DNA from 2 places in the Bacillus sp. WC2503 genome. Region 2 is predicted to be linked to the other one. Evidence: riboswitches for the same ligand, from Rfam matches in the RefSeq annotation. Region 2 holds a riboswitch; the other holds the start of a gene.
What was found. A riboswitch is a leader RNA that binds a small molecule or an ion and turns the genes downstream of it on or off. The one in region 2 is predicted to bind S-adenosylmethionine.
Positions count from the first base shown of each region.

Region 1: it holds a riboswitch for S-adenosylmethionine, as region 2 does, so the genes downstream of both, ACUN26_RS09975 (ECF-type riboflavin transporter substrate-binding protein) here and ACUN26_RS25715 (methionine ABC transporter ATP-binding protein) in region 2, are expected to answer to the same signal.

Region 1 covers NZ_JBQYMD010000001.1:1,951,270-1,967,377, reverse strand. The annotation lists gene ACUN26_RS10020 (penicillin-binding protein) at 1-399, opposite strand, end outside; gene ACUN26_RS10015 (undecaprenyl-diphosphatase) at 1,136-1,735, opposite strand; gene ACUN26_RS10010 (zinc-binding dehydrogenase) at 1,999-2,988, opposite strand; gene ACUN26_RS10005 (GrpB family protein) at 3,178-3,684, opposite strand; gene ACUN26_RS10000 (protein kinase domain-containing protein) at 3,812-4,693, shown strand; gene ACUN26_RS09995 (sensor histidine kinase) at 4,735-6,036, shown strand; gene ACUN26_RS09990 (YjcZ family sporulation protein) at 6,136-6,243, opposite strand; gene ACUN26_RS09985 (energy-coupling factor transporter transmembrane component T family protein) at 6,379-7,179, opposite strand; gene ACUN26_RS09980 (ABC transporter ATP-binding protein) at 7,172-8,872, opposite strand; gene ACUN26_RS09975 (ECF-type riboflavin transporter substrate-binding protein) at 8,883-9,431, opposite strand; SAM riboswitch class I at 9,571-9,686, opposite strand; gene ACUN26_RS09970 (aspartate/glutamate racemase family protein) at 9,838-10,521, shown strand; gene ACUN26_RS09965 (macrolide family glycosyltransferase) at 10,571-11,749, opposite strand; gene lepB (signal peptidase I) at 12,003-12,533, opposite strand; gene ACUN26_RS09955 (peptidoglycan D,D-transpeptidase FtsI family protein) at 12,610-14,736, opposite strand; gene ACUN26_RS09950 (PAS domain-containing sensor histidine kinase) at 14,956-16,108, opposite strand, start outside.
Region 2 covers NZ_JBQYMD010000001.1:4,968,070-4,984,177, reverse strand. The annotation lists gene gabD (NADP-dependent succinate-semialdehyde dehydrogenase) at 1-66, opposite strand, end outside; gene ACUN26_RS25785 (sigma-54 interaction domain-containing protein) at 59-1,426, opposite strand; gene gabT (4-aminobutyrate--2-oxoglutarate transaminase) at 1,542-2,906, opposite strand; gene ACUN26_RS25775 (HAD family hydrolase) at 3,052-3,807, opposite strand; gene ACUN26_RS25770 (diacylglycerol kinase) at 3,939-4,844, opposite strand; gene gatB (Asp-tRNA(Asn)/Glu-tRNA(Gln) amidotransferase subunit GatB) at 5,352-6,779, opposite strand; gene gatA (Asp-tRNA(Asn)/Glu-tRNA(Gln) amidotransferase subunit GatA) at 6,794-8,251, opposite strand; gene gatC (Asp-tRNA(Asn)/Glu-tRNA(Gln) amidotransferase subunit GatC) at 8,267-8,557, opposite strand; gene ACUN26_RS25750 (YiaA/YiaB family inner membrane protein) at 8,699-8,935, opposite strand; gene ACUN26_RS25745 (MarR family winged helix-turn-helix transcriptional regulator) at 9,166-9,648, shown strand; partial or broken gene ACUN26_RS25740 (ArsA family ATPase) at 9,876-11,056, shown strand; gene ACUN26_RS25735 (DUF3926 domain-containing protein) at 11,049-11,240, shown strand; gene ACUN26_RS25730 (HXXEE domain-containing protein) at 11,298-11,765, shown strand; gene ACUN26_RS25725 (MetQ/NlpA family ABC transporter substrate-binding protein) at 11,937-12,791, opposite strand; gene ACUN26_RS25720 (methionine ABC transporter permease) at 12,813-13,478, opposite strand; gene ACUN26_RS25715 (methionine ABC transporter ATP-binding protein) at 13,468-14,487, opposite strand; SAM riboswitch class I at 14,612-14,716, opposite strand; gene ACUN26_RS25710 (cysteine hydrolase family protein) at 14,958-15,521, shown strand; gene pruA (L-glutamate gamma-semialdehyde dehydrogenase) at 15,771-16,108, opposite strand, start outside.

The DNA of each region.
Region 1 (16,108 bases), 3.0 Mb from region 2:
TCTAGATAAGTTCCGACCAATTTTTCCAATTTCAACTTGTGTGCGTCCTTCATGAAAATTTTTTATTACTTCCTCTTTATCAATTTCAAGTACATCAGCTAATTGTTGTGCCGTTTCATCACTATTTTTCACTTTATCTTTTCCTTTTAAATTCACAACAACTCGATACGTTGCGGAATCTTGTACTAGTACCTTTCCAGTCTGGTCATAAATTGTGCCACGGTTTGCTTCTAATACTCCATTTTTATTATGTTGTTCATTCGCGAGATCTTTTACATCCACATTATGCACGACTCCTACTGCTTGTATATAGAAAATACGCAAAAGCATAGTAAGAAACAAAACAATAAAAGCAATCATCATATAACGAGCACCTTTATTCGTTTGAAGTTTATGCATATTTATCTCCTTTCATTTGTAATTGATTCCTGCGAAGATGCGCTTTAAAATATGTAGTTTTTATTTTTATTTTCGATACTATATGTTTCGAAGTTTTCTGTTTAATCCCTTTAAAACAAAACCAACTATTATTATTTTGGGTTTAATTTTATTCATTTATAGTACGGTATGTGAAATTAATGGATATTCAAATAAAAATACTTTTTTTAAAGTTAGCTTTCCTTTATCGTGTAAAGAGAGACTAAAAACCTTTATTTGCTATATAGATAAGTAATTTCTTCAAGTGTTTAACATGAATATTATAATTGGAAAAATAAGGTTGTCTAATGATAGTATTATTACAATAGATTTTTAAACGCGTCGGGAGGTGTTGTTTTGGAGAAGGAAGTAAAGAGCGAAGTAATTAAAATTATAGCCGTGACTGTTGTAGGTGTAATCCTTATATTATCGATACCGTATCTTTTTAACTATTTTTCGTAACCTGGCTGTTATTATATATAATGTAAAGCTCTCCTAAATAAAAAAATTTGAGATTACCGATAATAATGTTATTATTACACCCCCTACTGTACTCATATTTCCTACATTATTTACTCTAACTACTTGTTGACAATCATCAGTTTTTTCTACATTTCATTTCCAATACCATTCTTTTATTCAATAAAAAAAGTTCCCCCTATTGATACCCAAGGTGGGAACTTTTTTAAACCAAACTTATAAATAGTAGATTTTAACCCTAAGCTATATGGTTATATTTTGCTAAAAAAGGAATTCGTTTTGCTACCAACGCATACATTTTGAAAACGATTTTTGCGATTGGTTCAAATATTCGTTTATTCTGCAACAACAAGCTGCTTGTTATAATTGTTATTACAGCGGCACCAATTACATCTAACGGGAAATGAACACCTACATACAAACGTGATATGCCAACTAATACCGCCCAAATAAGCGCTATATATTTAAGTTTTTCTCCTCTAAGCATAAAGACGAACGCAATCGAAAATACAAGTACAGAATGATCGCTAACGAATGATGAATTTTCTGCATGTGGTACTAATTGATGCACATCATGTGCTATAAACGGACGCGGATGGTAATATACCGCATGAATGAAAACATTTACTAATAATGCAATCATTACAGAAAGTGTCGTATATAACACTGTGTATTGTTTTCTTATCGCTTTCTCTTTTTTTCCATTATGAAACCATAAGATAAACATAAATAGAATCGCCACATATGCAGCACTATTTGTAATAACAATCATTACCTTATCTAATAGTGTAGATGTACCAGCTAAATTGTTTATCCATTGAAATACTGTGTAATTCACGTTACTCTCTCCTTAATTTTTCTCATCGTACTTAAAATAAAGATACGAGTTTACTTGATTTACACAGTATACAACATTTAGTCACATTTTGATTTTCACTTTATTTGTTTTTACTATTTTTCATTTTACAATTATGTAACTATTTACATGCGTTAAAAATATATAATGTTAAAAAACCTTTCTAAATAACAAAATTAAAAATCTATACATACATAAAATACATACCATATTGATATAAAAATATTAGTTGTTAAATCATATTTTTATTCCATACGTAGAGCGATATTACCAAATTGTTCGCCTTGTTCCATACGATTTAATGCCTGAACTGCTTCTTCTAACGAAAAACTTTTATCCATAATTGGTTTAATTTTATGTTTTTTTATAAACTGAATCATTTCATTAAATTCCTCACGGCTTCCCATAGATGTTCCCATAATATCGATTTGATTATAAAATAATGCACGTAATGGCAATTCAATTTTCTCTCCTGAGCTTGCACCAAAATTAACAATTCTTCCATTTGGTTTTAATACATCAAAATATTTTAAGAACGTCGCAGGACCAATACTATCTATAATTAAATCTACTTTTTCTCCTTGCAAACTCTCTTCCCAATTTCCAGAACTATTAAAAGAACAGTCTGCACCATATTTTTCAGCAATCACTCTTTTGTTCTCTGACCTTGAAGTAACACTTACTTTTGCGCCAATTGCTTTTGCAAATAACATGGAAAAGGTTGCCACACCACCGCTTATTCCTGGAATTAAAACATGTTCACCGCACTTCAATCTCCCCTTTGTAAAAAGTGCTCTATATGCAGTTAATGCCGATAATGATAGAACACCGGATTCTTCCCAAGTAAGATATGACGGCTTTTCCACTACATTTTCAGCTGGTACAATTACATATTCAGCAAACGTTCCATCTTTCGGTCCACCTAACACTTCAGGTAACTCTGGCACATTAGCAATACTATCCCATCCAATACTAGGATTAATAATAACCTCGGTATGTAGTGAAGTATTTGAAACCCCTTCTCCGATTTCTGTAACAATGCCCGATCCATCTGATCCTATTACTAATGGTATATCCATTTCTTTTCTATTATTTATTATAAATAAGTCTCTATGATTTAACCCTGCAGCTTTTAACTTTACTTTTACTTCACCAGCATTAGGAGTTAATTCAGATAAAATTTTATATTCTAACCCCTCTAATCCTTTTTTATATTGATGTATAATTGCTTTCATTGTTTCATTCCCCCTTAATATTTTTAATGTACTAGAAACATTGAAATAAATAAAACAATCTGTCTCCAATAAATAGAAAGAAAGTATATTTTTATGACAAAACAGAACATCCTTCCTTTTAAAAAGCAAAAGAAGGATTTATCAGTACTATTTTCAAAACTATTTAGATAAAAAACTGTAAATTTAACTTTAATTGATTCTAGCCAATTCTATTATATTTCGAATAAATGGCGCTTTTGCATTTGTATACGACACACGATCAAAAGGATATGTAGCTGCAAGCCCCTCTTTTAGTTCTCTATATTCTTTACGTGCCCATTCATGTTTTTTTAGAAAGTCTCGAAACAAAAGATTATTTCTCCATTCCTCGCTATTATAAATATAAACATGCAAATGATGAGTACCCGCTCTCCATTTCCCCTTTCTGAAAAACCGCCAACTTGGTGTTTCTTTTGGGACATACTCATATCCAATTTCCGAAAGGATATGAGTCCACTTTTCGGTAATTTGTAAATCCGTTACGCCAATCATCATATCAATAAGAGGTTTAGCGCCTAACCCTTCTACGGCAGTGCTTCCTATATGTTCAATAGCAACAATTTCTTCCCCTAATAAAGAATTAAATTTGTATCTTTCCTTTAAGTATTCTTCATGCCAGTCTTTTTGATAGGATTTTATAATAATTTTTTGATCCATTTTATTTGCCTCCTAAAAAGCTTTTATCATTATATTTATAAAATTTCATGTTATTAATATAGGATTTTCACAAAATATGTCGAATATTAAAACATACAACTTTATTATAATAAATGCGAGGTACATTATGAAAGATATTCCAGTTGAAATTCAGTTGAATCAAGTAACATTACAATTAAAAGAACATCATAATTTTGATTGGCTTTTGAAATTAGGAACTGTATTTGCCGTTTTTGACCAACAAGATTCGGGTAATATATGTTTTGGTGTAGAAAAGGATGGTCATAAGAAATTTGTTAAATATGCAGGAGCACAAACAATTGCATATAATGGAACTCCAGAGGCCGCTATTGAAACATTAATAAAATCGGTTTCCCTTTACGATGAATTAAAACATGAATCACTAATAACTTTAATTGAACACTTTCCAGTACATAATGGATATGTTTTAATATTTGATTGGTTTGATGGGGAATCGCTTCACCCACATTGGAGTTTCCCACCTCCTGAGAAATATAAAAATCCAAACTCTCCATTTTATAAATTTAGACATTTAACTGTTGTGGAACGAATTTATTCATTGAATGCGATTTTTTCTTTCCATGCTCATGTAGAACAGAAAAACTATGTAGCTATAGATTTTTATGACGGTAGTATTTTACATAATTTTAGTACAAATGAGACGAAGATTTGTGATATTGATTTATACTCTAAAAAACCATACATAAATAAAATGGGAAGACTATGGGGTTCCTCTCGTTTTATGTCTCCTGAAGAATTTGAGCTAAACGCTATAATTGATGAAAAAACAAATGTATTTAATATGGGCGCGGTAGCTTTCGCACTTTTAGGTGGTGAAAAAGATCGTTCCTTTATAAAATGGGGTGCAAGTAAAGAATTATATGAGGTTGCCTCTCGTGCTGTGAATGAAAACCGTGCAGAACGGTATACATCAGTAAAAGAATTTTATGAAGCATGGTTAAAAGTATCTAGTGCTAAAATGATATAAGCTTATATTTTTAAAACAAATATAGAGTTTATACTTTTATCATGTATAATACATATGAAATGGAAATTCAGAATGACGAGGCTAATATTATGGACTTTGTTTATATTAATCAAAATGTATTAAATAATCTTCTTTACATTTTAAGTAGTATATTTATTTTTTATTTTATATATGATAACAGGCGCTATTTGAAGAAATATAAAAGACTGCTTATTATTCTTTGTACGAGTATCCCACTTATTTTATGTATGCGATACCCTATCTATATGGATGAAAGTTGTATTCATGATTTAAGACAAATCCCAGTAATAATAGGTACACTTTATGGTGGATTCCCTGTCGGCATTATATTGTTTACTATTTTATTAATTACAAGAGTTTTATTTTATGGATTTAACATGTTAACAGTTATTGTTTATGGCACAATGTTCATCATAACAGCATTCGCATCTACAAAATTTAATGCATACAATAGAAAGGTTAAAGTAGCTTTTGCTATGTTTTTAACTTTTTTCCTAGCAATATTTACAACTGTGATTGTACTAACATTATCAGAATTTGAAGTAAATAATTTATATATTATTTATTTCATATTATTACCGACTACTTTAATGTTATTTATTGTTTATTTTAATGAAGTTTTAAAAGATGCAGTATTTATGCGCTCAAAATTAATTAAAATGGAAAAGATGGAGATCGTTAGTCAACTTGCTGCTAGTATATCGCACGAAGTAAGAAATCCCTTAACTGTCGTAAAGGGATTTACACAACTTTTAAAAACACCAAATTTATCTCCTGAATCAAGGGACGAATACATTGAACATATACTTGAAGAATTAAATCGTGCGCAAGAGATTATTGATGACTATTTAACGTTTGCTAAACCAGCACCAGAAAAACTAGATCATATTTCAATAGACCAAGAGTTAAATCGAGCTATTAATATGATATTGCCATTATGTAATATGAATACGATACATATTACAAAAGATTTCTCAAAGGCAAACATTGTTGGTAATAAACAGCACTTTCAACAATGTTTTTTAAACTTAATAAAAAATAGTATTGAAGCAATGCCTAATGGTGGTACCTTAAATATATCCTCCACCATAAGCAATAATAAAGTTATAATACGAATTGAAGATAGCGGAATTGGAATGTCACAAGAGCAAATTAACAGGTTTGGCGAACCTTATTTTAGTACAAAATCAAAAGGTACTGGTTTAGGTACGATGGTTGCTGTTAAAATTATTGAAACGATGCATGGTAATTTAAAAATCCAAAGTACCGTTAGTAAAGGAACGGCTTTAACGATTACATTCCCAAAAGATAAAAATATATAACAAAGAAAAAAGGAGCATAATAGCTCCTTTTTTCTTTGTCTCGATACATAAGTATCTTCTATGTTTTTTAAGTTTACATTTGTGAAGACTAATTAAAAATTAGTATCCTCCGCCCCAACAGCTGCATCCTACAATTATTAATAAAATGAATAACACAACTAATAAAGCGAAACCTCCACCAAAACCACAAGAACCACCGTAACTCATATTTTTTCCTCCTTTTGGTTTGAAAACTAATAGGTAGTTGATCATTTTAACTGGTTCGTATTATACATTATGTATATATCCCTTTTTTGAGCATGTCTACTTAAAAATAAGTAAAAGCACTCGATTGCGAGTGCTTTAAAATGGATACCAAAAGTTTTGAAATACATTTAGTTTTAAATATACTGCAACCATTAAAATAAAAACACCTGTAAATAAAGCAATGAAATCACCACTTTCCGCTTTACTTGTATAGAACCACGTACGTTTATCCTTCTTTCCAAACCCTCTTAAATCCATTGCATTTGAAACGGTATCGATTCTTTCTAGAGAATGAATGATTAGCGGCCAGAAAATTAAAATACGGTTTTTCATACGAATCCATAAGCTCGCTTCCCCTTTTTCAAAAGCTACTCCTCTCGCTTCTTGCGCATGTTTAATAATTTTATATTCGGACTGAATATCAGGTATATAACGTAGTGCAATATTTATTGCATATGTAATCTTATAATGAATACCAAGTTTACTTAAGCCACTTACAAATTCACTTGGATCTGTCGTGTAAATAAAGATAAGTGTAAATGGTAACAACGTAAAATATTTTAATGAAAGTGTAACTGCATAAAATAATGTTTCATATGTAATTGTTGCATAACCAATATGTAAAAACGAAGTATACGATCCAGTTAATTCAGATCCATGAGTCGGTGTAATTAATAAAATCATAACAGTGTTTAATAAACTAAATGTAAATATAACAGTAAAAATAAGTAAAATTTTACGAAGTGGAATTTTAGCAAGTAAGAGTCCGATACATCCAAACATAAATAAAATTAGTAATATGCGAAAATCAAAAAACATAAAAGTAAGCGTCATACAAAATATAAACAAAACTAATTTCACAGCCCCATCCATACGACGAAAATACGTATTATGCATTTTCCTCCCTCCTACTAACATCGCAATAAAGTTCCATAAACTTTTCTGGACATGAAATTTCACTAAATGTAACAAGCTCGAATAAAGAACTCTCTCTTAGATTGGCTCTTTGTAACGTTTCTTTATGTCCTAATACAGTAGTTGCAGTATTATCCGCAATGATTTCTCCCTCATGTAGAACTACCGCTCGGTCTGCATATTCTAATGCTAGATTCATATCGTGTGTTATGAAAATAAAGGATATTCCCTTTTTAGCCAGGTTTCTAATAAATGACATAAACTGTTTATAATGATAATAATCTTGTCCAGCCGTCGGTTCATCTAATATGATAAGTTTAGGATTTGTTGTTAATACAGATGCGATAGTTAATCTCTTTTTCTGCCCATAGCTTAATGCCTGAATTGGCCAATTACGAAATGGATATAAACCACAGATTTTTAATGATTCTTCAGCTCTATAGTTAACTTCTTCCTTAGAAAACTTTTTTAATTTTAATGTGAATGAAACCTCTTCTAAAACAGTAGGTTGTGTAATCATATGATTTGGATTTTGCATCACATAAGAGATCATCTCCCCACGCTTACGAATAGACCAAGAACTAATATTTTCTCCATCTAATAAAATCCCTGCATTACTTGTTTTATTTATACCAATAAGACTGTGAGCTAATGTTGATTTTCCAGCTCCATTGTGTCCTAAAAGAGCGATAAGTTCTCCTTTACTTATCGAAAAATTTATATTTTTCAATACTCTTTGTCTATTAGGATAGGAAAATGATAAATTCTCTACTCTTAATAATTCTTTATTTTTAGTAGCATCTTTTAAAAAAACTTGCTTCTGCATCCATTCTTTTAAAACGCCACTAATTTTTTCCTTTTGAATTTTTTCCAGTGGATATATTACAGCATTATTACTATCAAAATGTAATCTCTTTAATGCTTCAATATAAATCGGCTCCCTTAAGCCAATACGAGGCAATATATTTGATGCTAATATTTCTTCCGGAGTCCCTACCGTAATGACTTTACCTTCATCAATTAAAATCATTTTATCTAAATCCAATTTTAATATTTCTTCTATTCGATGTTCAATAATTACAATTGTTTTATTAGTTTGTGCATGTATATCTTTCATAAGTTCTATCGTATGTATGGCGCTTAGCGGATCTAAGTTTGCTAAAGGTTCATCGAACAATAATATATCCGCATTTGTTGTTAAGAGACCTGCAAGAGAAACCGTTTGTTTTTGTCCTCCTGATAATTCATGCGGACTTTGTTTACGAAAAGTATGCATCTTTACCTTTGTTAATGAGTCTGCAACACTCTTTTTCATATCATCTTGATTTACACATTCATTTTCTAAATAAAAAGCGACATCTTCTTCTACTGTAAGGCCAATAAACTGAGCATCTTGATCTTGTAATATTGTTCCTATATGCTTACTCTGTTCAAAAATACTGCCTTTCCTCGGGTCTTTACCAGCAATTAATACGTTACCAGTACTAATCCCTTCATACGAAAATGGGATTAGCCCATTAATACAATGAGCTAATGTCGACTTCCCAGAACCGCTTCGTCCAGCAATTAGTACTTTTTCTCCAGGGTTGATATGAAATGTAATATCTTTCAAAGTAGGCTGCGCAGCATGCTTATATTGAAAGCTGAATTCTTCAAACGAAATAATTGGTTGCATGTTAACATCCCTACTTTTCAATTTTTAAATGTGTATGTTTTTTATTCGATTTTGCTAGGCCAATTGTAATCGGTAATCCAAGAACTAAGAAAACAATAACATCAGCAATGGTTGCCCCTAATACTTGTATAACAATTTTGTCAAACGGTTCTCCCATCACGATAATATCGAATACCCCAGCAAATATAATAGCAATGACAATACCTACTAAACCAGTAATTGCTAAATAAGAAATATCTCCCTTACTAAACGACCCATTTTTCACATTAAACCCACCTCTTTTTTGAATGAGCCCCATCGCAAAACCAATAATTCCTGAGCTCAGAACCCAGCCCCACCAAATCCCCCCACCAGAGATCGTATCTGTTACGGTATGACCGATAAGTCCTATTAACAGTCCTGCTACTGGACCAAATAACGCTCCAAAAATGGTTAATATAGCTAATCCAGGTTTAATAAATGTATTTGGTGCAATAGTAAATCCCCAAAGTCCTAATATCCCATATAAAGCTGCTCCGATTCCGATTGCTACTACTAACTTTGTTGATAATTTGTTCATTTCAATTCTCCTCTCAAATTAGTCAGCTTTCATTACTCTATATTTATTTTAATAATGAATTATGCATCGACACTCCCTTTCTATACAACAAAAAATGACCTCTTACATAAGAGGTCATTTTCTTTCACGTGCAAGAATCCTCTTATCTTTCAAAAAACACATCGTGTCCTCTGCGGAATTAGCACCTTCCTATGAATGCACATAGGGGTTGCTGAGGTTTCTTAGGGCCGTTCCCTCCACCTCTCTGGATAAGTATTAATTTGTAATTCGTATTATGGCACTAAGAAAGATAAATTTCAACACTTTTCTAATTATTTTTATTTTTTATTAAATAGTGTATTTAAATCATTGTATTCTTATCGGAATTATGAAATAATGGATTCGAAATTGTTACAAGGGGGAATGTATGATGAAAGTAATTGGTTTAATTGGTGGGTTAAGCTGGGAATCTACATCACTATACTATAAACATATTAATACGCTAACACTCTCTCAATACGATCAAAATGCGAAGCTCGTTTTATATAGTATGGATTTTGGAGAAGTAACTACTTTATTACAAAACCATCAATATGAAGAAGTAAAAAACGAATTAGTCACAGTTGCTAAAAAGGTTGAAAAGTCCGGGGCGGAATGTTTATTAATGTGTTCAAATACAGTCCATTTATTTGCTGAGGAAGTAGAACAAGCAATATCAATTCCACTTCTTCATATCGGTGATGTAAGTGCTAAAGAAATGGTAGAACAGAATATAAAACGTATCGGACTATTAGGAACGAAACAAACGATGGAACAAGATTTTTATACATCACGACTAGCAAAATATAACATTGAGACAATTATCCCAAATGACGAAGAAAGAACTTTTATCCATCACGTCATATTAAACGAATTAAGTAGAGGCATTATTTCAGAAACTTCAAGAGAGAAACTAATACAAATTACCAATTCATTAATTCAAAACGGTGCGGAAGGTATATTACTAGGCTGTACTGAAATACCATTACTTATTTCCCAAAATGACCTTACTGTTCCTGTTTTTGATACTGCTTTTTTACATGCAAATACTGCTGTACAATTTGCTGGATAATAATATACAAGCATAAAGGTAGAGCCTCTATGCTTGTATATTGTCCGAACTATTTATTTAAAAGAGCATCAATAACTGCAATGGCTCTTTTGGAACCACCACACCCTAAAAAACTTTCATTCAGTTTTCGAATGCCATGTTTATACTTTTCATTTGAAAGAACGTCTGTTACCGCCTCTTTTAAAGTTTGCACATTAACATGCTCTTTCAATAATCTATGTGCTGCCTCAAGTTCAGTTAATCTTTGCGCTATCATTGGTTGATCTTTATCATGCGGTATTATCACAAATGGGACATTGTAATGAATTGCATCGTGTACACTATTCATTCCACCATGTGTAATAAAAACATTTGCTTCACTTAATATTTCTGATTGAGGTACGTAAGGGGATATAATAAAATTGTCTGGAGCTTGCTTAATTTTTGAAATATCATTTCTATCACCGATCGCCATTACTACAATCCCTTCGAAATTTGAAAAAGCATCAATACAAGTATTAAAGAATGGTTCGAGCCCTTCAAGAAGTGTTCCCATTGAAATATAAATAACTTTCTTTTTTGAAAGCAATTCAAGTGGAAACTTTATATTTGTTTTGCGCTTTATCATACTCGGCCCAATAAAAACATTCTTTTCTCCGAACGAATCGCTATTAGGTTGAAAATAACGACTTGTATACACGAGACTAATGTCTCCCTTATTTTGCATAAATTGAAGATGATTTTTGGGCTTTACTCCAAATTCATGTTCCATTTGATACAGTAATTTTTCAGAGAGTTCATCGGGTTGGAATTGTTTTTCTGCATTTGGATGAAAAGGCAAGGTTTCCAATACTTCTGGTGGAATTAAAAATATAGGAGAGGAAACTATGCCTGGAACTTGTAAATATTCCTTTACTAACTCTCCGGCACCAAATATATCATAAACTACGAAATCAAAATTTATGCTTTTACATAATTCTTTCGTAATTTCTAATATATATAAAGAAGTTTGAACATGTACATGAAAGAAAGTTGTTAATCCATAGGAAGTTTCATTATCAATAGAAATCTCCTTTAATAAATCCGGATGAGTATGTACAATAGCTCCCAAAACTTCAAGCCTTTCCTTAAAGTTTTCCGTTGTAATATAGTGTACCTTATCTCCTCTTTCAGTAAAAGCCTTTACTAAACTTAATGTAGGATTTACATGTCCCTCTGCAGGAAAATTAACTATTAAAATATTCAACACGTATTTCTCACTCCTTACAATTCAATGTTCTTATTAATCGTACTGTAATTATTACAAGCAATCTTCCCCTAATAGTCCCAATTTGCTTACTACTTTAGGTTGATAAATAATTATTATTCATCGGAAAAGGCATCTACATAAGTAGATGCCTAACTGTGATAAGGAGTGTTCTGTGAGGTTAGGATAAGCTTTTCTGCTTGTCCTATGCTATCAATATATGAATTATTTTATAAAACGTGAATAGTTAATAGAATTATTTTAACCATTTTATTTGATCAAATGGATAATATACCATTTTTACTTTACCTATTATATTTGACTCATCAATTAGTCCAAGCGTATTCCTACTATCTTTACTATGATTTCGATTATCACCTAACACAAATAATTTATGCGTGGGAACTTTCATTTCTCTAAAGTTTGAAAAACGATTTGATACTTGTGACATATCTAACTGTATATACAACTCATCTCGTTTTTTGCCGTTAATATATACCACATCGTTTCTTACTTGTACGTTATCCCCTGGTAATCCAATAATTCGTTTCACGTAGTATGTAGGCTCGTCTTCTTTTTTTATTATTACAACATCACCATGATGAAAAGAAGAAAAATAGATACTAGCCTTATTAACTAGTATTCGATTATTTTCATTCAAAGTAGGTTGCATTGAAATTCCTTCTACCATACAAAATAAAAATGACTTATTAATAAAAAGAATGCCTATTATAATTAAAATATAGCTGCATATTTTTCTCCAATCTTTTAGAATTAATTGCTTCATATATACCTCATTTCTAACCTATTCGTATGTAAAAACGCCTCTAGTTCATATAAATGCTAGAGACGTTTCGTATATATTAATTCTCTTTAGAGTCATAAGTTTTTGGTGCTTCGCCAGTTAATCGCTTATTTTTCAAATCAAAATAAGCATCTAAAACTTCTTTCCCAATATCAGAGTTAATACCAGACTTATCATTTATAACCCATGGTACTACAACGGAAAATGCTACTTCTGGATCATCATATGGCGCATATCCTGCTAATGTTAAATTATAGCATTCTCTACGATCGCCTTTCTCATTTCTCCCAATATCACTTTCTCCACCGTATACAGTCTGTGCAGTTCCTGTTTTGCCAGCTGGTTTATACGGTGCTTTTTGGAACGCCCTTACTCCCGTTCCATCCCCTTCTTGGAATACTCTTCTAAACCCTTCTTTTACTTGATTGATATATTCTTCTTTCATATCAATTCTATTTAAAACAACAGGTTCTATTGCATGCATCACTTTACCGATTTCATCCTTTTGAGCGGTTTGTTCTCTAATCTCTTGAACAATTTGTGGTTTCATTCGATAACCGCCGTTTGCGATAGTCGAAATATACTGTACAAGCTGAAGTGGTGTATACGTATCATACTGTCCAATCGAGTAGTCTAGTAAGAAACCAGGTTGATTATCTTTTTTACCAATTTGTCCAGCTGTTTCGTTCGGTAAATCAATACCAGTTGGAACACCTAATCCAAATTGCCTGAAATAATATCTCATTTTATCAAAATATTCCTGTTTAATATTTAACGAACTATTTTTCACATAATCTACACCTGCAATTTTCAATGCTGTATTAAACATATAAACGTTTGAAGAAACTTGTAACGCCCTTAGATCATCAATATTTCCGAACTCTTTCCAAGACTTTTTTTCCTTAGTTCCTTTAAACTTCATTGGTGCATCATAAAAATATGTACCTGGTGTTATAGCTTTCGTTTCAAATCCTGTTAATACTGTTGCACCTTTAACAGTTGATCCAAGCTCATATGAACTTGTCATCGTACCTAAAGCATAATCTTCTACTTCCGTTTTTCCGTCTTTTTCTATAAGCTTTTTCCCAGCCATTGATAATACTTGGCCGTTTTTCGGATTCATCATTACAACGAAAGCACGGTCTAACATCGATTCTGAACCTTTATATGCCTTTAATATTTTTTCTATGCTCTCTTCAACTTTTTTCTGTAATTCCATATCAATTGTTAACGTTAAATTTTTCCCACTTTTCCCCTCAGAAACTGTTTCCATTCTCATTGTATTTCCTTGCTTATCAGCTACACTTCTCACTTCTTTTTTCGAGCCGTGAAGCACATCCTCGTATTGCTGCTCAATGTAACTTTTCCCTATCCTGTCATTTCGGCTATAATCACGCACTAAATAATAATCTAATCGTTCACGTGGCAATCCTTCATCAGCATTCGAAACGTTTCCAAGGACTGAACGAAATAAGCCATCATTTACATAGTGTCTCTCCCAATCAACCGATGCGTCTACCCCTGAAAGATTTCCTAAATTTTCACTAACTTTTGCATATTCCTTTTCACTCACATCTTTTTTAATAATTTGAGGAGCCATTTGGTAACCTGCAGTCATTTTACTTTTAATAGCTAACACTTTTATATCTTGAGCTGTTAACTCTTGAAGATTTTTATCTGTAACACGCTTTCTTCTTAAATCTTCTATTTTCTTATCTAGGTCTTTACCCGTAATATCTTTTTCCCTAAACTTGTCTATTTCTTTTTTTGATATTAAATTTTGTGCGAGTTTTGGATTTAATTGCATCCAAAAATCTTTCTTATCCGTCTCAGTTAACTTGTCTATATCTTCTTGCGGCATTTCAATTATTTCCTCAAGTTGTCTTGCAGTTTTTAGTATATCTTCTGATTTTACACCTTTCATCTTTGTATACGTAATCGTGCGTAAAGACTTATTATCAACAACTGGATTCCCTTCTCGATCAAATATTTTCCCACGCGGGACAGAAAGACTCACAGTTGCCTTTTCTCTCTTTTCTACTTCATTTTTATATGTCTCTCCATCGACAATTTGTACTTTACCTAACTGTATAATCATGGCAGAAAATAATAAAAATACACAAAAGAATAAAATATTTAAGCGCATCGGTATTGCTCTACCACTCTTTTTCTCTTTCTTTTTCACCTCGTCATAATCTCCTCCTTACAACATTTTTAATACTTTTAGGCTTTCTATATTAAAAGTAATGTACAATTTCCACACATTACTTTGTACGCATATAAATATAACGTTCAAAACTTAATAGAAATTAAAACAAACATAAAGAAAAGGTAAAGTTTACTAAATTAAATATAAAAATACCCAATAACAAAAGCTTAGCTTTGTTATTGGGTATTAAGTATTTTAAGATTTAATATTAGAACGTATTGAAATACATCTATCATCACAATTTGATAGAGATTGTTTACTCTGCATTTTTGGCAAGTAAATCGTTACAGTTGTCCCGACACCAACCTCACTCATTATACTTATTGTTCCTTGATGACTTTCAATAATTTTATAACTTAACATCAATCCAATACCGGTACCTTTTTCTTTCGTACTATAAAAAGGTTCACCTAATCTTTTAATTCTTTCTTCAGGTATTCCTATTCCTTCATCTATTACACTAATAATGACACCATTTTTATGTATTTCTTTTATATGAATTGAAATTTTCCCACCATTTAGCATTGCTTCAATTGAATTTTGCAAAATATTAATAAAAACTTGTTTCAATTGATTTTCTGAGCATTCAATGATTATCTCTTCGGAATCTGTAAATAGTTCAACTTGAATATTTGTCATGATTGCTTTTGTATTAATTAGTGATACGACATTTTTAAAAATTTGATAAATATTTTTCTTTTCTGTATTTATTTCATCAGTTTTAGCAATCGACAAAAACTCTTGGAGAATTGCTTCTATTCTTTCTATTTCGGAAAGCATAAGGTCAAAGTATTTCTCTTGATCCTCTTTATTAATTTGGAATAACTGTATAAATCCTTTAATTACAGTTAATGGGTTTCTCACTTCATGAGCTACACCGGCTGCTAATTGACCAATTGCCGCAAGTGTATCTGATTTATTTAGCAATTCTTCTGCCTTTTTCCGCTCTGTAATATCGCGGACAATGATCATAATTTTATCTTGTAATAATGGTAAACATCTAGCTTCAAAGAAATCAATACTTCCATTAATTGTTAGAGGATATTCTACAATTACATTCTTTCCTTCATCTTTCAATTGGCGAATTGCTTCTTGAAATTGCTGTGCTACTGGAGACGGTAATATTTCGTAAAACTTTTTTCCCATAAAAGCTTCTGCGGGCACGTAAAATTTTGTAGGGGATCCTGCTTTATAATCTATAATTGTCCCATCATCTTTTGTTAAAAAACATAAATCTGGTAAAGCTTTGAAAATTAATTCTAATTCAGAGGTTTGTTGTTTTAATTGCTCTTCTATTGCTTTTAAATGTGTAATATCTACCCCAACAGCCCAGTAACTAAATCCTGTT
Region 2 (16,108 bases):
AATCCACTCACCATTTATATACATCGCTTTTTTCTCTACATTTACAAACGTCGATTTTTTATCCAATGTTTTCTTCCTCCTCTATGAACTTCTTAATCTTCCTAGTGGCAGCAGATTGACTTATTTTTAAAAACTCTGCTACTTTATAGCTTGATCCACATGTTTTATACGCTTTTAAAATAATATTTCGTTCCACTTCTTCCAACATTTTATAGAGACTTTGACCTGACTGTTCAACTGTTGATTCCTGCATTGCTATTGGTAAATCCTCTATCGTAACGATATCGTCAGCAGTAATAACAATTCTTTCAATTACATTCTCTATTTCTCTATTGTTTCCCTCCCACGGGTATCCAACAAACATTTGTAACGTACTAGGTGCTAACTTTACATCACGTCCGTACTTTTTATTAAAGTGCTGTAAATAATGATAAACGAGTGGTAAAATGTCTTCTGTTCTTTCCCGAAGTGGCGGAATTGAAATCGGAATGACATTCAGACGATAATATAAATCTTTCCGAAATGTTCCTCGTTTCACCATCTCACTTAAATCTCTATTTGTTGCCGCTACAATTCGAACGTCCACCTTTTTTAATTCTCTTCCGCCTATAGGACGAAATGTTTTTTCTTGCAATACTTGCAGAAGCTTCGCTTGAATTTCAAGCGGCATTTCACCAATTTCATCTAAAAATAGAGTCCCTTTATGTGCTGACTCTAATAATCCCTTTTTCCCTTCACGATTTGCACCTGTAAAAGACCCACCTGAATATCCAAAAAGCTCCGATTCAATTAAATTTGTTGGCAAAGCCGCACAATTAATTTCATAGAAACTTTCATTCTTCCGGTGACTTACTTCATGTAGATGACGTACTAAGCGGCTTTTTCCCACGCCTGTCTCACCTAAAACGAGAACAGTACTATCTACCACAGATACTTTTTTAATCGTTTCTATTATTTTTTGCATAGCAATGCTTTTAAAAATAAGTCCTTCATGTTCATATGTTTCCCTTAATTCTTTTTTGTATGTTTTTAACTGATTATCCATTTCCTCTACCTTTTGTCGTAATTGATAGAGTTCAGTAAGATCTCGAGAATAACTAATCACTCTTCTTAAATTTCCCTCATCATCAAAAACTGGCCTCGTCCGAACATGTAAATACTCTCCCGATTTCGTCGTTTGAACGAGTTCAATCGGTCTCTTTTTTTCAATTACTTCTAATGTTGCAGATGGATAAAAGATTCCATCCTTTTGTAGTTCCTTTACATGTTTACCTACTAACTCTTCAGCAGCTAGTTGATAGTGCCTTTCGCATGTACTATTTACACGTACAACGATTCCCTGCTCATCTGTAACAAAAATTTCGTCAAACGCATATTCAAATACATCTTTTAAATCCATTAACACTCGTTCCTTTTCTGCAACCATCCTAGCCACCCCTAACTTCAAATCCATCGATTCACTTCACTACCTTTATTATAAAGTGAATTTTCTGCATTTTATATAGAGTCAGCTAGAATGTTTGCGATTTATCATTCAGTTTTTATACACGGGCGATATTTGCTTGCTCATAACAAGCTTGTAATGATTCTTCAATAATCGTTAAACCTTCCTCAAGTTGCTCACCTGTAATAACCAATGGCATTAATACACGGACAACATTTCCATATGTCCCCGCAGATAATAAAAGTAATCCTCGTTTATTTGCTTCCGCACACAAATTAGCTGTTAATATTTTGTCAGGCACTTTCGTCTTACGATCTTGAACGATCTCAAATGCACACATTGCCCCTAATCCGCGCACATCACCGATGCAATTATATTTATTTTTCATCTCTTGGAATCGGTCCATTACGACTTTTCCTAATTCTATCGCTCTATCATTTAATTTTTCTTTTTCTATTACATCCAGAACCGCTAATGCAGCCGCACATCCTAATGGACTTCCTGCATACGTTCCACCAAGCTCTCCAGGTGCAGACTCATTCATAATTTCTTTACGTCCAATAACACCGCTTATCGGTACACCAGCTCCTAATGACTTAGACACTGTAATTAAATCTGGAACGACATCATAATGATCAATTGCAAAGTATTTTCCTGTACGGCTAAATCCAGTTTGAATTTCATCCGCTACAAATAAGATGCCATGTTCTGAACAAATATTGCGTACTTCTTGAACAAATTTCTTACTTGGGACGATAAATCCGCCTTCCCCTTGAACCGGCTCCATAACAACAGCTGCAATTGTTTCTGGTGCTACTTCTGATATAAAGAAGTTCTTAAACTCTTCAATGATAAAATCATCGTACTGCTCTTCCGTTAACCCCTCTGGACGACGGTATTCATATGGGAATGGCGCTTTATATACTTCTGGAGCAAATGGACCGAATCCAAATTTATATGGCTTTACTTTACTTGTCATCGTCATTGTCATCAATGTACGCCCGTGGAAACCTTTAGAAAACGCAATAATACCTGATCTTTTCGTATATTTACGGGCGATTTTCACTGCATTCTCTACCGCTTCAGCACCACTGTTTAAAAATAGTACTTGTTTATCAAAACTTCCTGGCGCTAATGCAGCAAGCTTTTCCGCTAATTCAATATATGGCTCATACATCATGACATTAAATCCCGTATGAATGTATTGATCTACTTGTTTATGAAGTGCTTCTTTAACAGCCGGATGACAATGCCCTACATTAATTGTCCCTATTGCCCCAGCAAAATCAATATACTGATTACCATCAACATCTGTTACAAGAGCTCCATTTGCAGATTGTACAAACGTTGATATGCCGTTACTTACTCCTTTTGGTACTATATTTTGGCGGCGCTCTAATAAAGTTGCTGCTTTTGGTCCTGGAATTTGTTCATTTACTTTAGCAAATTTTTTTGTGTTCATTGCGTACCCCATCCTTTTCTTTACATTGTTTTCTCTTTTTATTGCAAAATACATGCCAACTTTCCGTTCTAGTATTCATCCTATACTCTTTGTATCCAGGCATAAAAAATAAGTCTATAAAGACTCATCAAGAGTCTTTATAGACTTATTTCCCTTGCATACTAGACTTTCCTTGTTCCCAAATAAACTCACCTGAATGAGAAATAAACTCACCAACAGATTCTACGACTAAGTCCGCAAGTGGTTCTAAAGTTTTACGGTCCCCCGTACCAGATAGTACTCCAATAGCATAACAATCACCACCGTTTTTAGCTAAATATAGATCGGTTGGCGTATCTCCAACGACTGCCACCTCACATGCCTCTAAATGAAACCTTTCACAAAAGGATTCTATAATTCTTTTATCAGGTTTCTGTGCCGGAAACGTATCAGAAGCTACAATATAATCAAAAAAGGATTCTAATTGATATTGTTTTAAAAATAATTCTGTCGGCGCAAAATCATCAGCTGTAACAACACCTAAAATAAATCCTTTATCTTTTAAACTTTGTAAAATTCTTGGTAGATCTGCCGTCATTTTCATATAGGAACGATGCTCGTACATAAGCGAAAATAATTTTTCACTTACCCATTCATGCATCTCCTCTTCCTTAGATGACTTAATATACTTACAAAGCCCCTTTGCTACATCGAGGCTTGTTCCAGCCGCTAGTGCGCTACTTGGATGAACAAATACCCCATCCACACCAATCTCTTTTAATAAAGCTTGCTGCATTGACTCTGGTAATTGATATAAATTTATACATTCCGCTACAAGCTCTTCCGCTACTTTTATCCAAATTGAGTGAAAATCCATTAATGTCCCATCTTTATCAAATAGTATTGCTTTTACCTTCTCCATAGCACCCTACCTCTCATTTCTTATCCTCTTCAGTGTATCAATAAAATATGGATATAAAATAAATGAATTGTAAAAATACCATAAAAATCAAACTAACTTCCAATTTACAATTCTAATAAAAAAAGATGCCCTTACAGGGCATCCTCTTGATGTTCAGGAACAAATAATTCCAGACAATGATATATGTTTTCGAATTCCATCGGGGCATCCCCACCGTACTCACCATCTAAATTAATCATTAGTTTATCTGGTGAATGCACTTTAATTCGATTTGCTTGTGTGTATAGTACTTTCGGATTGTTAATATGTTCCCCACGCTGCGCTTGTGTTGCTGCTTTAATTAAATCAGCGATAGAACCTTTTTTCAGCACTAATAAGTCAAATAATCCATCGTTAATCGATGCATACGGTGCTACTTTTTCAAATCCACCAACTGAACGAGTATTTGTAATTAAAAACATCGTAATTTCTTCTTGTAATAACTTCCCATCATACTCGATTTCAACATATGTTGGATGTAATGATGGTAACATTTCTATTCCTTTTAAATAGTAAGCAAGTTGGCCTAATACTGTCTTTAGCTTGCTTGGTACTTCATATGTTAATTCTGTAATACGGCCGCCACCAGCAATATTAATGAAATATGTATCATTCGCTCTACCAAGATCTAAAGGAACTGTTTTCCCTTCACAAATAATATCGGCTGCCTCTTCTATAGCGCGAGGTACACCGATCGCACGTGCGAAGTCATTTGTCGTTCCAACTGGAATAATTCCAAACTTCGGACGATGCTCATGTCCTACTAAACCATTTACCACTTCGTTTAACGTACCGTCACCACCAGCGGCGATAACAACATCAAACTTACGATCCGCAGCTTGTCTCGCCGCTACAGTTGCATCTCCAGGACCAGTCGTCGCATGACAAGACGCTTCATATCCAGCTTGTTCTAATTTTTGTAATACTTCTGGTAAGCTCTTCTTAAATAGCTCACGCCCAGAAGTAGGGTTATAAATAATCCTTGCTCGTTTCATCATTTATTAGCACAGGAAATTCCTTATTCATTGAAAAAAAGAATACACCGAATTCTTATTCAGTATCCCTATGCCTACCTCCTCTCATCTTCCTATCCTTCTTTTATCCCGCTCAAACAGGCAGTAAGAACCCGATTGGTGAAGGCTAATAATCAACGGGGGATGAACACCCCCACTACTGATTAAAGTTTCACTTTATGTCTATCCATTCTTCCATAAAAATTTACATATAACGAATAATAATTATCTATTATTTCATGAGATGAAAAAAAACCTCTATGTCTAGATTTATCATTATTCCCACCTTTTTGCAACTATCATACCATAGTTGCTATACAAACATTTTTTCACTTTTGACAGTTAATCAAACGTTTATTTAAATTATTTTTCACCATTTAAACAAACGTTTGATTAACTCAGAAAAAACACCCAAATAAGGGTGTTTTTTCTGTTTAATCTTTAAGAATCTATACTATTTTAGCATTCAAAAATAAGAATCTCTCTCTTATTTTATCGCTTATTAATCTCTTCAAGTAAGATTTTGTTAACAAGCGGTGGGTTTGCTTGTCCTTTTGTCGCTTTCATAATTTGACCAACTAAGAAGCCAATTGCACGGTCTTTACCGTTTTTGAAGTCTTCAATAGATTGTTCATTATTATCAAGGATTTCTGTTACGACTTTACGAAGTGTACCTTCGTCAGAAATTTGAACAAGACCTTTCGCTTTAACGATTTCTTCTGGATCTCCACCTTTTTCAATTAACTCGTTAAATACTTTCTTCGCGATTTTAGAAGAAATTGTACCTTTTTCAATTAATTGAACCATTTTAGATAAACCAGCAGGCGTTAATGCAACATCTTTTAATTCTTTTTGTTGTTTGTTTAAGTATGCAAGTACTTCACCCATTAACCAGTTTGATGTTAATTTCGCATCTGCTCCATCTGTAATTGTTGCTTCAAAGAAATCAGACATCTCTTTCGTTAATGTTAATACGTGTGCATCATAAGCTGGTAATCCAATTTCAGCAACATAGCGAGCTTTACGTGCATCTGGAAGTTCTGGAATAGAAGCACGCACTTCTTCTTTCCACGCATCATCGATATAAAGTTCAACTAAATCTGGCTCTGGGAAGTAACGGTAATCGTCAGATCCTTCTTTTATACGCATTAAGATTGTTTTCTTCGTTGCTTCATCATAACGACGTGTTTCTTGTTGGATGATACCACCAGATAACAATTCTTTTTCTTGACGCACTTGTTCGTGCTCAAGACCTTTTTGTACGTAAGTGAATGAGTTTAAGTTTTTCAGTTCTGCTTTTGTACCGAATTTCTCTTGTCCAACTGGACGAAGGGAAATATTCGCATCACAACGTAGAGAACCTTCTTCCATCTTACAATCAGATACGCCAGTGTATTGAATGATTGATTTTAACTTCTCTAAGTATGCGTATGCTTCTTCTGGCGTACGCATATCTGGCTCAGACACGATTTCGATTAAAGGCATACCTTGACGGTTATAGTCTACTAATGACCCGTCAGCTGTATGCGTTGATTTACCAGCATCTTCTTCTAAATGAAGACGTGTAATACCGATACGTTTCTTTTTGCCATCTACTTCGATTTCAATCCAACCATTTTCTCCAATTGGCTTATCAAACTGAGAGATTTGGTAAGCTTTCGGATTATCTGGATAGAAATAGTTTTTACGGTCGAACTTCGTTTCCGTTGCGATTTCACAGTTTAATGCCATTGCAGCTTTCATTGCAAAGTTAACTGCTTCTTTATTTAAAGTTGGAAGTACCCCTGGGTATCCTAAGTCAATTACACTCGTTTGTGTATTTGGCTCTGCTCCGAATTCTGTTGGACTCGCAGAGAAAATTTTCGAATTTGTTTTTAACTCAACGTGAACCTCTAAACCAATAATTGTTTCTAAATTCATCTATGCTCGCCTCCTTACAGACTTGCTTTTTTTGTATGATAGTCTGTTGCTTGCTCAAACGCATGTGCAACGCGGTAAATTGTCGCTTCATCGAAGTGTTTACCAATGATTTGTAATCCAAGTGGCATACTATTAGCACCGAATCCACATGGAACAGAAATCGCTGGAACACCTGCTAAGTTTACTGGGATTGTTAAAATGTCGTTTGCATACATTGTCATTGGATCATCCACTTTTTCGCCCACTTTAAATGCTGGAGTTGGCGTTGTTGGTCCAATAATAACATCGTAGTTAGCAAATACATTTTCAAAGTCGTTTTTAATTAATGTACGTACTTGTTGTGCTTTTTTGTAATATGCATCATAGTAACCAGAGCTAAGTGCAAATGTACCAAGCATAATACGGCGTTTTACTTCGTCACCGAAACCTTCGCTACGTGTGTTTTTGTAAAGATCTAATAAGTTATTTACATTATCAGAACGAACACCGTAACGTACGCCATCAAAGCGTGAAAGGTTAGCAGATGCTTCAGAAGAAGATAATAAGTAATACGTTGCTAGAGCGTATTTAGAGTGTGGAAGAGATACTTCCTCCCAAGTTGCGCCCATACCTTCTAATACTTTTAAAGCAGCTAGTACTGACTCACGAGCTTCTTCGCCAACACCTTCGCCTAAGTATTCTTTCGGTACAGCAATGCGTAAACCTTTAACATCGCCTGTTAAACCAGCTAAGTAGTTTCCAACTTCAACATTTGCAGAAGTTGCATCCATGCGGTCAATACCTGAAATAGCTTGTAATAAGTATGCATTGTCTTCTACTGTACGTGTAATCGGTCCGATTTGGTCAAGTGAAGATGCGAATGCTACTAATCCGTAACGAGATACGCGTCCGTAAGTTGGTTTTAAACCTACAACACCGCAATATGCAGCTGGCTGACGAATAGAACCACCCGTATCAGAACCTAGAGAGAATAATACTTCTCCTGCTGCTACAGCTGCTGCAGAACCACCACTAGATCCGCCTGGAACGTAATCTAAGTTCCATGGATTTTTTGTAGCGTAGAAACCTGAGTTTTCATTTGAAGAACCCATTGCGAACTCGTCCATATTTAATTTACCGATTGTAACTGTGTCAGCAGCTTTTAACTTTTGCACAACTGTCGCATCGTAAATTGGATCAAAGTTTGCTAACATTTTGCTCGCACAAGTAGTACGAAGACCGTTAGTTACAATGTTATCTTTTACACCGATTGGCATACCGAATAATAAACCATTATCTTCAGCGCCGATCTTAGCATCTAATTCTTTCGCTTTCGCGCGTGCATTTTCTTCATCTAATGTAAGAAAAGCTTTTACGTTATCTTCAACATCCGCAATACGTTTGTAAGATTCTTCTACTAAATCCGTAACGGAAATTTCTTTGTTGTTTAACTTCTTATGTAACTCTGATACAGAATGATCAAATAATGACATCGAAATTCCCCTCCTCTATTCTAATACTGCTGGAACACGGATTTGATTATCTTTGTGATCCGGTGCATTTTTTAATACTTCTTCTACTGGTAAACCTTTTTCTGGCACATCTTCACGCATAACATTTTTCATAGTTAATACATGAGTTGTTGGTTTTACATCTGTTGTATCTAATTCATTTAACTGTTCTGCAAATGTAACTATTGCATCTAGTTGTTTTTGAAATTTTTCTGCTTCTTGATCAGTAATTGCAAGACGTGCTAAATGTGCTACGTGCTTTACATTCTCAACGGAAATTCTTGACACGGCTAGGCCACCTCCATAATATATCGTTCAATCTACAATACTATTGATGATACCAAATTTTCAGTACTTCAAGCAAGTCAACACATGGCACTTACGGCATTTTTACATAAAAAAAGAAAGGCAAACGCCTTTCTTTACAATTTACTCTTTATCTAACGGTTTATTTTTTGGAAATCTCTCGTTATCTTCTTCATTATCACGAATTGTTTTTTGTAATACAAAACAAGACATCGTTAAAAATAACGTTCCAATTAAATAGTACCCTTTTACACTAAGCGTTTCATCTAACGTGTAAATCCCAATTAGCATCCCTGAAAGCGCACAAACAAATGAAGTCCATGCTAAAAACGTGAACGCTTGCGTATTTCTTCTTCTCATCATTATCCCCCTTGTTAGATGCACATCCATTATAGATAAATATATTTACCGTTATGGATTTTTATGTAAAATTCTTTTTCTATTTATTAATCTATCATAAAAAAATGCCCTTTTAAAGATTGTTTTCTGTCTAATCTGAAAAATAAATTAAAAATATTGACATTTATTTCTATTCTACATAAAATAAAAACAAATATTACGAACCTCGAAATATACGGGAGTGGAATTAATTGTTGCAATATGAACACTTTTTAGACTTACTGCTAGATAACGCCAAGAAACTTTTCTATCCTGAAGAATGGGTAAGCCTTGATTTAACACTTTCCAAGACAGAAGTATTTTGTTTACTTTGGATGGAGCGAAATACAGATATTACAATGACAAAAATTGCTGACCTTCTTGATATACCGATGAGTACAACGACAGGTGTTGTAAATCGCCTTGTAAAAAAGGGGTATATTGAACGGTACCGTGATGAAAACGATCGACGCATTGTATTAATTCGTTTAACAGAAAACGGCGTAATGCTCGTTCAAGAAGTAAAACAAAATGCAGCCCATTACTTTAGCCTAGTGACAGAAGCATTGTCAGAAGAAGAAAAAGCATTCTTACTACAAATCTTCCAAAAAATTATGAATCACATTGCTACGTCACAGCAAAAAATAGAAGAAAAGGTTTCTACACCTAGAATGAAAAACATTCCGATTGAATAAAGTGAAACTTTAATCAGTGAGGGGTTTTCTCATCCCTCACTGATTATTAGTTGAACCAATCGGGCATTTACGGACAGTTGCCCCCCCACCTAATTTCTTTGCTCCAGCCGAATTTTTGGACGGAAGTCTTACTGCCCGTTAATGCGGGATAAAGCCCTAACTGGGTTTTTATTCACTTAAATACTTCGATGTTCGTAATATTCGATAACCGAAACAAAGGGGATAGAATGATGAGAATTATTTTGTATACAGGTAAAGGCGGCGTAGGAAAAACTAGCATTTCAGCAGCAACAGCACTTCAAAGCGCAAAACAAGGATTAAAAACATTAGTAATGAGTACAGATCCTGCTCATAGTTTAGGAGATTCATTTGGTATAAAGCTATCTTCTGAGCCATTAGAAATTCGCGAAAACTTGTGGGCACAAGAGATTAATACGATTTATGAAATGGAAAAAGGCTGGGGAAAGTTACAGAAATACATTACCTTGTTATTCACTTCCAAAGCAGCTGATGATATTACAACAGAAGAATTAACGATGTTTCCTGGTATGGAAGATTTAATTAGCTTACTTCGCGTGCTCGATTATTATAAAAAAACACATACGACGTTATCATCATTGATTGCGCTCCAACAGGAGAAACATTAGCAATGCTTAGTTTTCCAGACATGCTCGGCTGGTGGATGGAAAAATTATTTCCTATTAAAAGAAAAGTTTTAAAAGTCGTTCGTCCTGTAGCTCAACCACTTCTTGGTGTCCCCCTTCCAACCGATGATATTATGGACGAATTAACAAATACACTTGAACAGCTTGGAGAAATGAGAGATATTTTATCGAACCGAGAAATAACAAGTATCCGCATCGTTGTAAATCCCGAAAAAATGGTCATTAAAGAAGCTCAGCGTAGTTTTACTTATTTAAATTTATACGATTATAACGTAGATGCCATCATGATTAACCGTGTCATCCCTAACACTGTCACCGATCCTTATTTTCAAGCATGGAAAGATACGCAAAAGAAATATAAAACATTAATTCAAGATAGTTTTCAGCCGCTTCCTATTTACGAAGCTCCCATGTTTGAACAAGAAGTTGTTGGTTTACCTATGTTAGAGCGTGTAGGCAATGCTTTATTTAAATCCGATCCCTCTCCTACTGAAGTGAAATTCAATGGTCGCACACAATATGTGAAAAAAGATGGCGATGAATATATTTTCGTTCTGTCCATCCCCTTCTCAAACAAAAGTGAACTTTCATTAAATCAAAAAGGTGATGAGCTTATTATTCGAGCCGGCTCTGTTAAACGTAACATCACATTACCAAAAACATTAACACACCTTTCTATTCAAGGAGCCAAGTTTGAAGAGGATGTACTAAACATTCGATTTGGAGGTGTGGTGCATGCATGAGGAATTACTACGAAAAGTAATTCGGACAAAAGTAAGAGTCGGTATGCGTATATTAGAAGAGCTACCTACTCCAATCCAGCAATCAGCTAAGCAAATGCTAAGTATTTTGCAAGAGGAGCTAGCTGCTTATCCGAAAGAACGAGAGCATCATGAAGATAATTTAAAAAGTATCATAATTGAATAATCATCTCTGTATAGAGGGCCTTTTTAGGCTTTCTATACTTTATTGGAGTGATATAAGTTGATAAAAAAACATTCCACTATTACGCTTTGGATCATTCCTTTATTATTTTTCATTCATAACCTTGAAGAAGCTTTCCAAATGCGACAATATCTTGCTAATCAATTTTCAATTCATCTTATAACTAGCCAACAATTTTTCATTGCCATTTCCATATTAACAATCTTCGTCGTACTTATCGTCTTTCTATATCAACTAAACTTCTTGTCTTCTATATACTGGATTATTTTTATACAAGGGGCCATTTTCTTTAACGCAGTGCAACATATTATTTTGTTTTTGATTTATCGCTCCTATAATCCTGGCGTAATATCCTCAGTTTTCATTGTTATCTTTTCTATTTTCTTTTTTTCATCCAAAAAACAATTAATTCATAAAAAGCAATTCGTAATTACACTCATTTTCAGCTTACTTTCTTATCCCATTATAATTTGGATTACCTTACTATTCGCTAGCTGCTTTCAGTAATAAAAAAAGACCAGGAAAACTCCCGGTCCATCACTCTACTTAACAAACATTGGATTCTACGTTATACAAAATTGGAAGGTACAAAATTAGGGTTTTGTTTGTTAAGTAGATTATATGTTGAACGAACTAACAGCGGAGGGGTTCCTTCTATTAGTTCATTAAACCCAATGATTATTTTACGATTTTTTCAAGCTCCTCAAATGAAAGATCTACTGAAATTGAACCATCCTTTGTTTCTTTCTTAACTGCATCTGTTACTTCTTTTGAATGATATAATTCAATTACTTTTTTCAGTGTTGGATCGTCTTTATCTTTCGTACGAGCTGCGAAAATATTAATATAAGGCTTCGCATTTTCATTCTTTGGATCTTCTAAGAAAATAGGATCCTTCGCTGGATCTAATCCAGCTTGACCAGCCACACCGTTATTAATAACTGAAGCAGCTACATCTTTTAATACACGAGGTGTTTGCTGTGCAATAACCGGTGTAATTTTTAACTTCTTCGGATTTTCAGCGATACCACTTGGATCCCCAAATAGACCAAAATCTTTTTTAAGTTTCAATAACCCCGCTGCATCAAGAAGTTTTAATGCACGTGCTTGGTTCGTTGGATCATTTGGAATAGCAATTTCTGAACCATCTGGGATTTCATTTGCTTTCTTATATTTTTCAGAGAATAAGCCCATTGGTGCAATTTGTGTTGTACCGACAGCTGTAATATCTAACTTATGCTCCTTTTTAAATTGCTCTAAGAAAGCAATATGCTGGAATGAGTTTAATTCAATATCTCCATCAGCTAACGCTTTATTTGGCGTTGTATAATCAGAGAACTCAACCAGTTTAATTTTAATTCCTTCTTTTTCAGCTTTTTTCTTCAAAATTTCCCAAACGTCTCCATCCGTTCCAGTTACACCGACGCGAACTACTTTCTCTTTTGCTCCTGCACCTGTGTCTCCACCCGAGCAGCCGCTTAGTGCTGAAATTCCTACAATCGCTGATAATGCAAATGCTAAAATTTTCTTCATTTTCTTTTCCCCTCTTCCTTTTTATGATCTGCGTAAAAACACTTTCGCAAAGTAGTTTCCTAAATTTTGAGCTATCTGTACGAGAATAATAAGTAAAACGACCGTTACGAACATAACTGATGTATCAAAACGTTGATAACCATATGTCATCGCTAAGTCACCAAGACCACCACCACCGACAAGCCCAGCAACTGCAGAAAATTCAATTAAACCAACTGTCATAAACGTAACACCTAAGATCAATGGTGCTAACGCTTCTGGCACGAGAATTTCAAAAACAATTCTAAGTGGTGAAGCGCCCATCGCTTGTGCAGCTTCAATTACTCCTTTCGGAACTGAGACAAGATTTGTTTCAACCATTCTAGCAATACCAATAGATGCCACTAACGTCATTGGGAAGATTGCTGCCGCTGTTCCAATCGTCGTTCCGATCACGCTTCTTGTTAGTGGGCTTAAAGCTACTAAAAAGATAATGAATGGAACTGGACGAATTGTATTAATGATGACGTTAAGAATAGAAAAAACCCATTTATTTTCTAAAAAATTACCTTTTCTCGTTACATATAAAAGTAAACCTAGAGGTATACCAAGAATTATAGCGAATATAAGGGTTACAATTACCATTAAGAGGGTGTCCCCCGTCGCATCTAATATGCGAGGCCAAAATATACTCCAATCAACTCGCATGAGCTTCTACCTCCTTCAGCTTCACTTGCAGTCTTAGATGTTGTAATGCTTTTTGAATTTCCTTCTGTTCACCTTGCAATTCTACAAGAAGATTTCCAAATAGCACATTTTGAAGTTCAATAATATTTCCGTACAGTACATTTACATCGACGTTATAGTTTTTTGCGATATATGATAGTACCGGCTGTCCTGTCTCCTCACCAGTAAAAGTTAAGCGATAAATCTGACCACCATTTTGAATTTTCGCTAGAACACTTTCTGGCAAGTGGTCATTAATAACAGAACGTACAAAGTTTTGAGTTGTCTTTGTTTTTGGTTGTGTGAAAACATCAAACAGTTTTCCTTCTTCAATAACTTTTCCCTTCTCCATTACAGCTACACGGTGACAAATTTCTTTCACAACATGCATTTCGTGTGTAATAAGAAGAATTGTTAAATTATATTCACGATTGACTTTCTTTAATAAGTTTAAAATCTCTGTCGTTGTTTCTGGATCTAAGGCTGATGTTGCCTCATCACATATAAGTATATCTGGTGATGTTGCAAGTGCCCTAGCAATCCCAACACGTTGCTTTTGTCCGCCTGATAACTGCTCCGGATAATAGTTTGCTTTATCTTCTAGCCCTACAAACTTCAGCAGTTCATTGACTCTTTCTTTTATTTCATTCTTTGGTACTTTCGCTAACTTTAATGGATAAGCAATATTCCCAAACACTGTTCTTGAATTAAATAAATTAAAACTTTGAAAAATCATCCCAATTCTTTGTCTAAGTTTCCGTAATTCTTTCGTTGATAAGGATGTAATATCTTTATCATCTATTGAGATCGTTCCTGCAGTCGGTCTCTCTAACATGTTTACTAGGCGTAATAACGTACTCTTTCCAGCACCACTAAATCCGATAATGCCAAAAATTTCGCCCTTCTCAACTGATAATGTTACATCCTCCACAGCATGAACAGATTGCCCACCTGATTCATATACTTTACTTACGTTATTAAAAGAAATCATTTTCTTCCCTCCTATATGCTGTAAAAACTAGAAGTAGAGCTTTCGAGGTAAAATAAAAAGTGCTCTCCTTCTTATCAGTAATAAAAGATAAGAAGGAGAGCACTTATATGTACTCGTTCACATCTTCTCATCTTCCAAGCCTATAAAGACTTGCTGGAGTTAGCACGGTATTAAAAAACCCGTTGCTGAGGTATCGTAGGGCCAGTCCCTCCACCTCTCTGGATAAGAATGTATCGATTTAATTGTCGTTTAATTAATTCTCATTATAGAACTCAGAATAGTGAGAGTCAATACATTTTTTAGAAAAATATTAATTATTTCTTTATTAAAATTTTCAAATAAAAATTCATAATAAAATAGTAATCTTGAAGGTTATGTAAAATTCTTCTCCCTCATATTTTTTAAAAGGATTATTTTTTCTATGAATTGAATACTATTATTTGAATATGAAATCAGAGGAAGGTGAATATATGAAAACAGCTCTATTACTCGTTGATATCCAAAATGATTATTTTCCAAATGGAAAGATGGAATTGCGCAATCCGGTAGAAGCAAGTGAGTATGCCAGTGAGCTACTAAAACACTTTAGAATGAACGGCGGACCTATTTTTCATATCCAGCATGTAGCAATAAAAAATGATGCTACTTTTTTCCTACCTAATACAGAAGGTGTCCATATTCACGAGAATGTCCGTCCGCTTAGAGAAGAAACTGTTATACTCAAACATTATCCAAATAGCTTCCGAGAAACTAATCTTTTAGAACAATTACAACGTTTAGACATTGAACACATCGTCATATGCGGGATGATGACTCATATGTGTATTGATGCTACCGTAAGAGCTGCTTTTGATTTCGGCTTTCATTGTACCGTTATACACGATGCTTGTGCTACAAAAGATCTTTCTTTTAAGAATGCTACTATACCAGCTGTTTATATTCACAATACAATTTTGGCCAGTTTAAATGGAGTATATGCAAATGCAATGAGTACAGAGGAATTTTTGGTTACAAAAAAACACTCCATTCAGTGAGCAAAACCGAAAAGAGTGTTTCTTGTCAAACCATAGATTTTCTTTCAAATTGTATTATACAGGAAATTCTTAAAATGAATACTAAAAAATGTGACTAATAAATCAACTTTTCCCGTCACTTTATTTCTATTTACATGTTTATCCCGCTATTAATAGGGTTTAGCTCGTCCTCTTCGAATAATAGTAATATATGGGATTCTAATTTAAAAGGAGCTCTTCACATTCTGTGAAAAGCTCCTCTACTATTTCTTATAAAGTTTCAGAAGTAGTTTTTGCTTGCATGTGAAGTGCTAAGTAATCTGGGCCACCAGCTTTAGAGTCTGTACCAGACATGTTAAAGCCACCGAATGGTTGGTAACCTACGATTGCACCAGTACATCCACGGTTGAAGTATAAGTTACCTACGTGGAAGTCTTCACGTGCTTTTTCAATATGGTCGCGGTTATTAGAAACAACTGCTCCTGTTAAACCGTATTCTGTATTGTTTGCAATTGCAAGTGCATGATCGAAGTCTTTTGCTTTACAGAATGCTACTACTGGTCCGAAGATTTCTTCTTTCATTAAGCGAGCATCTTCTGCAACATCAG